Regions from separate parts of the Faunimonas sp. B44 genome, predicted to be linked through region 1. Evidence: predicted binding sites of a transcription regulator. Region 1 holds the regulator's gene; each other region holds the start of a gene.

What was found. The regulator LexA, encoded in region 1, represses DNA repair genes until DNA is damaged. The targets are predictions, from matches to a motif close to TGTTCNNNNTGTGTTCNG.
Positions count from the first base shown of each region.
Region 2: a site for LexA is predicted at 1,602-1,619, ahead of ACUN0C_RS10060 (ATP-dependent helicase). Genes of this name have one in related genera too.
Region 3: a site for LexA is predicted at 2,295-2,312, ahead of ACUN0C_RS05175 (single-stranded DNA-binding protein). Genes of this name have one in related genera too.

Region 1 is NZ_JBQYEX010000018.1:4,983-9,068, forward strand. Features, by position in the region: gene ACUN0C_RS18215 (BrnA antitoxin family protein) at 456-731, shown strand; gene ACUN0C_RS18220 (SH3 domain-containing protein) at 793-1,944, opposite strand; gene lexA (transcriptional repressor LexA) at 2,118-2,837, opposite strand; gene ACUN0C_RS18230 (molybdopterin molybdotransferase MoeA) at 2,927-4,086, opposite strand, start outside.
Region 2 is NZ_JBQYEX010000004.1:245,806-249,891, reverse strand. Features, by position in the region: gene ACUN0C_RS10060 (ATP-dependent helicase) at 1-1,581, opposite strand, end outside; gene ACUN0C_RS10055 (PRC-barrel domain-containing protein) at 1,785-2,759, opposite strand; gene ACUN0C_RS10050 (hypothetical protein) at 3,032-3,565, shown strand; gene ACUN0C_RS10045 (thioesterase family protein) at 3,616-4,062, opposite strand.
Region 3 is NZ_JBQYEX010000002.1:409,390-413,475, reverse strand. Features, by position in the region: gene uvrA (excinuclease ABC subunit UvrA) at 1-1,701, opposite strand, end outside; gene ACUN0C_RS05180 (VOC family protein) at 1,802-2,224, opposite strand; gene ACUN0C_RS05175 (single-stranded DNA-binding protein) at 2,406-2,894, shown strand; gene ACUN0C_RS05170 (GNAT family N-acetyltransferase) at 2,946-3,539, shown strand; gene ACUN0C_RS05165 (MarC family protein) at 3,583-4,086, opposite strand, start outside.

The DNA.
Region 1 (4,086 bases):
CTCTGATCCAGTGCCCCCTAAGACCATTCTCTTCGGAAATACGCTCAAGATCAACTCAGGCGTGCGATCCACAGGATTTCGCAATTTTCGCCGACGCTAAACGGCCAAGCGTATGCGACGCGGGCGAGCAGTGGTGCCGCTGATACAGCATCTCCAGGAACGGGATGCCGTTTGCGTGGGAGCACACCTTCAACCTCATCGGTGTTTGACCCTTTGATATGAACTGAGCTGGCTTTCGCGGATGACCGTCGTGACTACCGCGAGCGCTGATTCGTGGCACTGGGCTTCCTCGGCGGTCGGCTACATGTCTTGTGCTTCACACCGATCGTGGGCGGCATCCGGGTGATTAACTTCCGCAAGGCGAACGCGAAGGAGAGCCATCGGTATGAGCAGCAAACCACTGACGAACGAGAGCGGTGAAGTCCGCGAGTTCAAGACTGAGGACATTCCGCGCAATGCGGCCGGCCTGCGAGGTGCTGCCCGCCGACCTGGCCGGGATCCTCCCCGCGCGCCGGCCCGGTCAGCGCGGCCCGCAGCAGAGCAAGCCCTTGAAGCAGCGCGTGCAGATCCGCGTTGACCCACGGATCGTGGACGCCTTCAAGGCGACAGGACCGCGATGGCAGACGCGGATGAACGACGTTCTGAGCGTGGTGGTCGAAATGGACGCCATCGACGATCCCGAGGTGCTATCCGCTGCGTTGAAGAATGCGAAGCGGGGAAGGCGCGCCTAACGATGGCGCCGTTCGAGCGTGGAGTGCCCCACCTGGATGCAAATCGCGAGCACGCGACCAGCTAGTCGCAGCAGACCTTTCGGACGTAGGTGTTTCCATAGGTGATGATGGAATCGGGTGGCACCTGCCTGGCCGATTTGAGGTCCCGCAGGATGGCAGCCGCCTTGTCGGCCGCGAACCGCTGCGCCAAAGTCGCGGCATACCAGCCGTTCGTCGCCAGGTACCCCGCCAACGGGAATGGCGACTGCCGTGCATAGTCCCGAAGCTGGGCAATGTTGTCGAAGCTCTTCACCTGGATATAGCGCGAGTCGAATGGACCCTGCTCGTACTGATCCACGAAGACCCAGGTATGATGCATGAAGCCGGTAACGCCGCTGGCATCGACTTCGTACCATCGATTCTGGTCGGCAACGATCTTGATCGGCGTGTGGTTGGCGAGTTGAACGCGCGCCGCAGCCTTGTCGTCCGGGCGGACCTTCACCTCGGCGAACCCTTTCGGGTGCCGTACGCGGCCCGAACGCGCGCGGCCTTGCAACTCCTCGCCCCGCCCCCCGGCACCCGGATCGTCCGATCTCGGCGGACGCGCAGCGAAGCCAGGCGCACCTCCCGATACGATTCCATATTGCTGCATCTCGCTCATGGAGAGGTATCGGATGTCGTTTGCTTCGTAGCGGAGTGAGAGCTGAAGCAGGCTCGGATCCGCGCCCATCTCGATGATGTACGCGATCACTTCGGCGGTAAGCTGCTGCACGGATGAGACGGCATCGGCGGCGGAGAGCCTGGCGCCATGGCTGAATGACGACTTGTGGACACCGATAGCCCCGGGCTCGGCGGCCCGGTTCACACCACCAAGGAAGGCGAGGGCGCAGGCTGACGCGCAGTCCGCTGCCCTCGGCTGCACGGTGTTCAGCCGGAACACCCGTATCATCCGCCCAAGCTCCATCGCCTTCATCACGCTGCCGCCGGGGGAGTTGAAGACGATGACCTCGGGGTCGCGGCGGCGCACCTCTGCTGCAAAAACGCCCAGATCGTCGGAAGCATCGATGGGCCCAGACACCATCAGCGCGCGGAGCCCTGGCAAGTCGATGAGTTCGTATCTGAGATCGGCGTGCCCGACGCTGGCAGTCAGTGCAGCCGCCGCGAACACGACGGCGCGCGCGCAAGTCCCGAAGCGCCCCCGCGCTGCCGCGCCTCTCCTGACGCGCCGCATCAAGAACGATCTCATGGCCGCCCGTCGATCCCGGTGAATACCCTCCCGTTCACTCATACGGTCAAGTCGATCGCAGCGCGACCCGCCCCGGAACCGCTCGGTTCAGGTGACGCCGGTCCCGCATGAACGCGACCATGTCCGGAGCGCTTCTCCCGGAACGGCAGCCTGCCCGCTCGTCAATACCGGCGGAGGAGGGCGGCGAGGCGGCCCTGGATCTGGACGCGGTCGGGGCCGAAGATGCGCGTCTCGTACGCCGGGTTGGCGGCCTCCAGCGCGATCGAGGCGCCCTTCTTGCGCAGCCGCTTCAGCGTCGCCTCCTCGTCGTCGATGAGGGCGACGACGATGTCGCCGGAATTCGCCGTGTCCTGCCTGCGGATCACCACCACGTCGCCGTCGTGGATGCCGGCCTCGATCATGGAATCGCCGCGCACCTCGAGCGCGAAATGCTCGCCGCCGGCGAGCATGTCGGGCGGCAGGCTGATCGTGCTCGTATGGTTCTGGATGGCCGAGATCGGCACGCCGGCCGCGATCCGGCCCATGACCGGGATGCCGATCGCATCGCCCTGCGGCTCGTCGCTCCGCGGCTGCGGCGGCGCGGCGGAGGCGTCGGGCGCCCGGCCGAGCCGGCCCTCGATCACGCTCGGCCGGAAGCCGCGCTGGCGCGCCGCCCCCGCCTGCACCGCCTCGGGCAGCTTGAGGACTTCGAGCGCGCGGGCGCGGTTCGGCAGGCGGCGGATGAAGCCGCGCTCCTCGAGCGCGGTGATGAGGCGGTGGATGCCCGACTTGGACTTCAGGTCGAGGGCGTCCTTCATCTCGTCGAAGGAGGGCGGGACGCCGCTCTCCTTCAGGCGCTCGTTGATGAAGAGCAGAAGCTCGAGCTGCTTTCTCGTGAGCATCGGTGTCCCCTGGGCGTGGGATGCGGGCGGCCCGCGTACAAATCACGAACGGAGACTAGTCGTTCATGCCCTGTTCCGCAAGTCCGCCGTCAGCGGTCGAGGCGGAGGATGGCGACCGCGTCGCCCGCCGCGGCCGCCGGCGCGAAGGGCGGGCGGACGATCAGCGCGTCGGCGGCGGCGAGCGTCGCCAGCATGGAGGAATCCTGGCGCGGGAACGGCACCGCGACGAGCCGGCCGCCGCTTGGCTCCAGCCGCGCGCGGACATAGTCCTGGCGGCGGTCGTTCGCCTTCATGGTGGCGCCGAGGATCGCGGCCTCCGCCGGCGCCTGCGGCGGCTGCCCGAGCATCGCCTTCAGGAGCGGGCGCAGGAAGATCTCGGCGCAGACCATGGTGGAGACCGGGTTGCCGGGCAGGCCGAGCACGCGCATGCCGGCGAGGCTGCCGACCATGAGCGGCTTGCCGGGCCGCATGGCGATCTTCCAGAAGTCGAGGGTCATGCCGCGGGCGACGAGCGCCGGCTGCACGAGGTCGTGGTCGCCGACCGAGGCGCCGCCGGTGACGACCAGGATGTCGGCGTCGACGGCGAGTCCGGCGGCGTGTCCGATGGCGTCGAGGTCGTCGGCCGCGATGCCGAGGTCGAGCGCCTCGCCGCCGGCCTCCCGGACCAGTGCGGCCAAGCCGAAATTGTTAGAGGAAACAATCTGATCCGGCCCGGGCTCCGCGTCCGGCGGGACGAGCTCGTCGCCCGTCGAGAGGATCGCCACCCGCGGCCGCCGCCGCACCGGGACGCCCGCCCGGCTCATCGCCGCGCAGAGCGCCACGGCACGGGGATCGAGGCGGCGGCCGGCGCGGAGGAGGACCTCGCCTTCCGCGAAGTCGAGCCCGGCGGGGCGGACGAACTGGCCGGGCGAGACGGTGTCGCGCGGAACGATGCCGCCGTCTCCGGAAGGATCAGCGTCTTCCTGGATCAGGATGGCGTCGGCTCCCGGCGGAACGGGCGCTCCGGTGTAGATGCGCACCGTCTGGTGCGGACCCAGGTTTCCCTCGAAGCGCCGGCCGGCGCGCGATTCGCCGATCACCCGAAGCGGCGTTCCGACGGCGACATCGGCGGCGCGCACGGCGTAGCCGTCCATCGCCGAGGCCGGGAACGGCGGCTGCGTCCGCGCCGCCGCGATATCCGCCGCGAGCACCCGGCCGGCCGCCTCGCCGAGCGGCAGGTCCTCGGCCGGCGTCGGCGCGACCCCGGCGA
Region 2 (4,086 bases), on a different contig from region 1:
CCACATTTCGGTGTAGCCGGATTCCTCGAGGACGGTTTCGGCGAGATCGGTGTGCGGCGTGTGCGGGATGAGCGACGCCCAGCGTTCGAAGCTGCGCAGCAGGTCGCCGATCGCCTGCCGCGCCTTCGGCTTCAGCTCCTCGGTCAGCACGAGCTCGGCCGCCGCCGCCATCAGCGGTATGCCGCGGCGCCTGGCATAGGCGTGGATGAGCTGAAGGGTGGCGGCGCCTAGCCCGCGCTTCGGCGTATTGACGATCCGCTCGAAGGCGAGGTCGTCGGCCGGGTTCACGGTGGCGCGGAGATAGGCTAGCGCGTCGCGGATCTCGAGCCGCTCGAAGAAGCGCGGTCCGCCGATGACGCGGTAGTTGAGGCCGAGCGTGACGAAGCGGTCCTCGAACTCGCGCATCTGGAACGAGGCGCGCACGAGGATCGCCATCTCGTCGAGCGAATGCCCCTGCCGCTGCAGCCGCTCGATGTCCTCCCCGATCGCGCGCGCTTCCTCCGAGGAGTCCCACGCCGACGTGACGGCAACCTTCTCGCCGGGATCGGCGGTGTCGGTGAAGAGCGTCTTGCCGAGCCGCTCCTCGTTGTGCGCGATCAGCCCCGAAGCGGCGGCGAGGATGTGGCCCGTGGAGCGGTAGTTCCGTTCGAGCCGGATCACCTTGGCGCCGGGGAAGTCGCGCTCGAAGCGGAGGATGTTGTCCACCTCCGCGCCGCGCCAGCCGTAGATGGACTGGTCGTCGTCGCCGACGCAGCAGATGTTGCGGTTGCCCTGCGCGAGGAGCCGCAGCCAGAGATACTGGGCGACGTTCGTGTCCTGGTACTCGTCGACCAGCAGATAGCGGAAACGCCGCTGGAATTCGGCGAGCACGTCCGGGCGCTCGCGGAACAGGCGGAGGCACTCGGTCAGGAGGTCGCCGAAATCGGCCGCATTCAGCGTCTTCAGCCGCTTCTGGTACTCGGAATAGAGTTCGCGCGCCTTGCCGTTCGCGTAGGCGTAGGCCTCGCCGTCCGGCACCTTCTCGGGCGAAAGGCCGCGATTCTTCCAGCCGTCGATCGCGGTGGCGAGCTGGCGCGCCGGCCAGCGCTTCTCGTCGATGTTCGCGGCCTGGAGGATCTGCTTCAGGAGGCGGATCTGATCGTCGGTGTCGAGAATGGTGAAGTCGGAGCGGAGCTCGACGAGTTCCGCGTGGCGGCGCAGGATCCGTACGCCGATCGAATGGAACGTCCCCAGCCAGGGCATGCCCTCGGCCATGCCCTCACCGATCAGGCCGGCGATCCGCGTCTTCATCTCGCGGGCGGCCTTGTTGGTGAAGGTGACGGCGAGGATCTGGGACGGGAAGGCGCGGTTTGACGAGAGGATGTGGGCGATCCGCGTCGTGAGCACCCGCGTCTTGCCGGTGCCTGCGCCGGCCAGGACAAGCAGCGGCCCGTCGGTTTGCTCCACGGCCTCGCGCTGCTCCGGATTGAGACCGGCGAGATAGGGAGTGCCGCGGGCGGCCAGCGCGCGCGCGGCAATCCCGCCTTGCGCAGGAGCCAAGTCGGACCGGGTCGGATCGGAACGTCGGGCCGGTTCGGACATGGAGCTTCGAATCGCCTTTTCGGAACAATAGGGCAACGGGATGCACCTTGCGAGGGGCGCCGGTCCGCGGCCATCCGATCGCCCATATGGCGGCGGCGTCGGCTGCACGCAATGAAGGTGCGGCGGCGAATGCCGCGGCCTAAGAAAAAGGGCCCGCATCTCTGCGGGCCCTAGTGGTCGAAGGGAGGAGTCTTTCGTCTCGATTATTGCGGGTTTGCGCCCGCCGGAGCGGCCGGATTGGGCGAACCCATGCCGCCGCCCGTCATGCCGCCGCCGGTCATGCCGGCGCCGCCGGTGGCAGCGTCGGCCTCACGCCGCTGCTGCTCCTTGTCGATGAACTCCGGAGCGTTCTCGAGCATGTCCTTGTTGCCGTCCACCACGAGCTTGGCTTCCTGCTGCTCGTCGCGCTGGATTTCGACCGCGTCGTAGGCGATCGCGACGTTCTTCTGCCCGATGCCGAGGAAGCCGCCGACGCCGACGACGATGGCCGAAATGCCGCCTTCCTCGTCGAGGATGAGGTCGGTCACTTCGCCGATGTCCTCGTCCTCGCGATTGTAGACGTCCTTGCCCATATAGTCGCTGGCGCGCCACTGGTTCTCGGCCTGCTCGGTGACCCACGCGCTGTCGATGGGCGTGGTGCCGCCCGTCGAGGTCGCCATGTCGGTGCCGGTCGCCGGGGAATCCGTCGTGGTGGTCGTGGTGGTCGTCGTGTCGGTCGCGCCACCCATGCCGCCGGTCGTGGTGGTGGTGTCGGCCGCGCCGCCGGCCGCGCCGGTGGTGGTGGTGGCCGGGTCGCTGGCGCCGCCCGCAGCGTCGGTCGTGGTCGTGTCGGTCGCGCCGCCCATTCCGCCGGTCGTGGTGGTCGTGTCGGTCGCGCCGCCCGTCGTCGTGTCGGTCGTTGTGGTGTCGGTCGCGCCGCCGGCCGTGCTCGCGCCGCCGGTCGCGGACGTATCGGCTCCGCCGGCCGGCGGGGTGGTCGCCGCGTCGCCGCTCGGCGCGGAGGTGTCGGCTCCGCCGGCCGGAGGCATCGTCGCCGCTCCGCCCGTGTCGCTGCCCGCCGGGGGCGTGGTGGCCTGCGCCATCTGGAAGGAGGAGTCGGAATGGGCCGGCTCGGCCGCCAGCGCGCCGGTGGCCAGGAGGCAGGCGATCGCGGTGCCCGCCAGGAGTCTGCTCGTCATGTCAATCTCCCGCAGTTGTTTTCTGTTGCTCAGTGTCGCTCAGGTACATCCGAGCCGTGAAACCGCCGCGCCCCGGCCATTAGCCGTGACACCATGCGATTTGCATGGATAAGAGCCGGCAAAGCGCTCAGTTCCGTCCTGCAGTTCACGAATCATGAAAAAAATTTGCCGCGGCTGCTTTGGAGCGTCTGCCGGAGCAAACGAGCGGGAGGAACGACAGCCGCGGAAGCGCCGTTCTGACGCAAGGATGCTCGCGGAGAGCTCGGGACATCATGGACGCAATGGAATGCGAACGGCTATCGCCGGCAGACCTGATCCGGCTCGCTCCGTGGGGCGAGATTCCCAACAGTGCCCTTCCGGCCGTCCGCTATCGCGGCGGGCTCGCTCCCGACCTGCGGAGCCCGAGCGCTTGCCAGGCGCTCTTCCACCGGAACGGCTGGGGGAACGGGTGGCTGAACGGCCTCTACGACTATTGGCACTTCCACGTGAGCGGACACGAGGTGCTCGGCTGCGTCGCCGGCTCGGCGGAAATCGGCCTGGGAGGGGAAACCGGCGTCGCCCTGGATTTCACGGCAGGCGACGTTCTCGTGCTGCCGGCCGGAACAGGTCACCGGCGGCTGTCTGCTGCGAGCCCGGATTTCGCGGTGGTCGGAGCCTATCCTCCCGGGCAGAGCGGGGCGATCGTCCGTCCCGGTGACATCCCGATCCCGGAAGCCGAGCACGCCATTGCGAAGCTCGCCCTGCCGGAAGCCGATCCGGTAGCCGGCCCCGAGGGCCCGCTGGTGGGCGCCTGGGCCATCCGGTAAGGCTGAGGCTCCGCGCCTGGTCGCGGCTGGACGCCCGCGCGGAACGCGTCTCAGGGTTCGAGGCGGATCGGCCGGCCAGCGCGCTCCGGCCAGTGAAGCGCCGCGTGCGCTGCCTGCATCGCCGTCAGGCGAGCTCGGATATCGGCGGGAAAGGGCGCGGCCCGTCGGCTCGTGAGGTCGACGTGGAGGAAGAGCTCCTCGGCCGACGCGGCGACCCAGCCCTCCTCAGCGTGGGTCAGCTCAAGGTAGAGCCGCATGCGCTTGTCGTCATGGCCGAGGAGCTGGGCGGTCCCGATCACCGGCGCATGCGCGGTGAGCTCGCGCAGATAGCAGACGTGCAGCTCGACCGTGAAATAGGACAACGCGCGCGCACGGACGTATTCGGGGCCAAGCCCGATGGTCGCGAACGCCTGGTCCACGACGCGATCGAACAGCAGCACGTAGTAGGCGACGTTCATGTGGCCGTTGTAGTCGATCCAGCCCTCCTCGACGGACATGACGGAAGACCGGAACGGAGCGGA
Region 3 (4,086 bases), on a different contig from region 1:
GACGACGTGATCGGCGGCGAGGATCGCGTCCTCGTCGTGCTCCACGACGATCACGGTGTTGCCGAGGTCGCGCAGGTGCTTCAGTGTGTCGAGCAGGCGCGCATTGTCGCGCTGGTGGAGCCCGATCGAGGGCTCGTCGAGCACGTAGAGGACGCCGGTGAGCCCGGAGCCGATCTGGGAGGCGAGGCGGATGCGCTGGCTTTCGCCACCCGACAGCGTGCCCGATGCGCGCGACAGCGTCAGGTAATCGAGCCCGACATCATCGAGGAACGCGAGACGCTCGCGGATCTCCTTGAGAATCCGCGTCGCGATCTCGCGCTGCTTGTCGGTGAGCCGGCCCGGCAGCTCGCCGAACCAGGCGCGCGCGGCGCGGATCGACATGTCCGAGACCTGCCCGATGTGCAGCCCCGCGACCTTCACCGCCAGCGCTTCGGGCTTCAGCCGGTTGCCGCCGCAGGACGGGCAGGGCGCGGCCGACATGAAGCGGTCGATCTCCTCCCGCACCCAGGCCGAATCCGTCTCCTTCCAGCGCCGCTCGAGATTCGGGATGACGCCCTCGAAGGTCTTGTGCGTCTGGTAGGAGCGCAGCCCGTCGTCATAGGTGAACGTGACCTTCTCCTTCGTGCCGTAGAGCACGGCGCGGCGGGCCGTCTCCGGCAGGTCCGACCAGCGGTCGCTCACCTTGAACCCGAAATGGCGGCCGAGCGCCTCGAGCGTCTGGAGATAGTAGGGCGAGGACGACTTCGCCCAGGGCAGGACCGCGCCGGCGCGCAGCGTCATGTCCGGGTCGGGGACGACCAGGTCCGGGTCGATGCCCTGCTGCGTGCCGAGCCCGCCGCATTCGGGGCACGCCCCGAACGGATTGTTGAAGGAGAAGAGCCGCGGCTCGATCTCGGCGATCGTGAAGCCGGAAACCGGGCAGGCGAACTTCTCGGAGAAGAGCAGCCGGCGCGGCTCGCCGCGCTCGTCGCTCTCGTCGGCGAACTCCGCGATGGCAATCCCGTCGGCGAGCCCGAGCGCGGTTTCCAGCGAATCCGCCAGCCGCGCGCCGAGATCGGGACGCACCACGACGCGGTCCACGACGATGTCGATGTCGTGCTTCAGCTTCTTGTCGAGGGCGGGCGCGTCGGCGAGGTCGTGGAACACGCCGTCTATCCGGGCGCGCTGGAAACCCTTCTTCATGAACTCGGCGATGTCCTTGCGGTACTCGCCTTTGCGGCCGCGCACGACCGGGGCGAGGAGATAGAGCCGGGTGCCTTCCGGCAGTGCAAGGACCCGGTCGACCATCTCGCTGACGGTCTGGCTCTCGATCGGCAGGCCCGTCGCCGGGGAATGCGGCACGCCGATCCGCGCGAAGAGCAGCCGCATGTAGTCGTAGATCTCGGTGACCGTGCCGACCGTTGAGCGCGGGTTCCTCGACGTCGTCTTCTGCTCGATCGAGATCGCCGGCGAGAGGCCGTCGATCTGGTCGACGTCCGGCTTCTGCATCATCTCGAGGAACTGGCGGGCATAGGCGGAGAGCGATTCCACGTAGCGGCGCTGCCCCTCCGCGTAGATCGTGTCGAAGGCGAGCGACGACTTGCCCGAGCCGGAAAGGCCGGTCATCACGATCAGGCTGTCGCGCGGCAGGTCGAGGTCGACGTTCTTGAGATTGTGCTCGCGGGCGCCGCGGATGGCGATCGTCTTCAGCGGATCCGTCATGACCGTTCCGGATGAGGGTTGGTGCGGCGCGGCATCTCGGCCCGCCGGCCCTATCTAGTGTACCGGCTGCCGCCGCAAAAGGCCGTCGGCCGCATGGCGCCTAGTACGGCAGCGCGATGCCGCCGTCATCCGCGATCCTCCATTCCGGGTTGTGCGCAACTTCCCAGAGATGGTCGTCGGGATCGGCGAAATAGCCCGAATAGCCGCCCCATTCGGTCGCTTCCGGCGGCTTCAGGATCCGCGCGCCGGCGGCCTCGGCGTCGGCCATGACGGTATCCACCTCCGCCCGCTCCCGCGCATTGTAGGCGAGCGCGACGCCGCTGAAGCCTTCGCCTGCCGGCGCGAGGCGCGCGTCGGCCGCCAGCGCCTCCCGCGACCAGAGCGCCAGCACCAGGCCGTTCAGCTGGAAGAAGGCCACTTCGGCATGGCTGTTCGCCCGTCGCCATCCGAGCGCCTCGTAGAAGAGGAGCGATCGGGCGAGATCGGCGACGCCGAGGGTGACGAGGCTGAGACGTTGTTCCATGGGCATGCTCCCGGGGATCCGAACGGCTCGTCAGGGGTGGCGGCAATTCCCGATTGACGAGCGGATGCGAGCGAACATACAGTGAACGCATCGGCTCGGGCAAGCCCGCATTTGCAGATGCGGCCCGGTTGGAGGAAAAGCGTTGAGCGCGGGCCCGGGCCCGGAACGGGTGGAGAGGACCATGGCCGGAAGTGTGAACAAGGTGATCCTGATCGGCAATCTCGGTGCCGACCCCGAGATCCGGCGCACGCAGGACGGCCGGCCGATCGCCAATTTGCGGATAGCGACCTCGGAGAGCTGGCGCGACCGTGCGACGGGCGAGCAGCGCGAGAAGACGGAGTGGCACCGCGTCGTCATCTTCAACGAGGGGCTGTGCCGGATCGCCGAGCAATATCTGCGCAAGGGCTCGAAGGTCTATCTCGAGGGCCAGCTGCAGACCCGGAAGTGGCAGGACCAGTCCGGGCAGGACCGCTACAGCACGGAAGTCGTGCTGCAGGGCTTCAACAGCCAGCTGACGATGCTGGACGGCCGCGCCGGCGGCGGCGAGGCGGAGGACCGGTCGGGCCGGGGCGCCGATTTCGGCAGCTCCGCGCCGCTCGACCGGAACGCGCCCTCGGCCGGCTCCCGGGGCTCCTTCCGCGACGAAATGGACGACGAAATTCCGTTCTGATTTGGGGAGGCGGTTCGGCCGCACTGCTGCACCGGGCGAGGAGCAGGCGTCATGAGCGGATCCGGGTCAACGTTCAGGGCGGCGGCGCCCGATGACGCGGCCGCGCTCGCCGCTCTCGTGAATTTTGCGGGCGAGGGCCTGCCGCTCTACCTCTGGGGGCACATGGCGGAACCCGGCGAGGACCCCTGGGAGATCGGCCGCCGCCGGGCGCTGCGGGATGCCGGCAGCTTCTCCTACCGCAACGCAACGGTGGCGGACGTCGGCGGGACGGTGGCCGCGACCCTTATCGGCTACCGCCTGCCGGACGTGCCGGAACCGGTCGACTGGTCGGAGATGCCGGCCATGTTCGTGCCGCTCCAGCAGCTGGAGGACCTCGCGCCGGCAACCTGGTACGTGAACGTGCTCGCCACGATGCCGGAATTCCGCGGCCGTGGCCTCGGAACGCGTCTCCTGCGCCTTGCGGACGAGTTCGCCGCGGACACCGCCGCCAGGGGGCTCAGCCTTGTAGTCGCCGACGCCAACGCTGCCGCGCGCAGGCTCTACGGGCGATGCGGGTATCGGGAGGTCGCCGCAAGGCCGATGGTGAAAGAGGACTGGGCCGGTTCCGGCCGCGACTGGCTGCTGCTTGTGAAGGATCGCGGTTGAAGGCGCGCTGACGGCGTCCCGCGCCCCGCGCGGCGTCTCCGCCTCAGTGTGCTGCGCGGGCGAGCGACAGCATGCCGTCGGCGACGAACTGCACGGCGAGCGCGGCGAGGATGATCCCGAGGAGCCGCGTCAGCACGATCCGGCCCGTGGCGCCGAGCACCCGGTCGACCCGCTCCGCGACCAGGAAGACGGCATAGACCAGCGCGATGTTGACGGCGATGATCCCGATCAGGGCGCCGCGGCGGAGCGGCTCCGCGAAGGTGCCGCCGAGCAGGATGGTGGCGGAGATCGCGCCCGGCCCGGCGATGAGCGGAATGGCGAGCGGGAATACCGAGAGGTTCCGCATCTCGTCGATCGTGACCGCCCGCTCGGCGCTTCGTTCGTGGCGCTCCTGCCGCTTCTCGAAGATCATCTCGAAGGCGATGTAGAACAGGAGCAGGCCACCCGCCGTCCGGAAGGCGTGGATGGTGATGCCGAAGAGCCCCAGGATGGCGGTGCCGGCAAGTGCGAAGAGCACGAGGATCCCGAACGCGATGAGCGAGGCGCG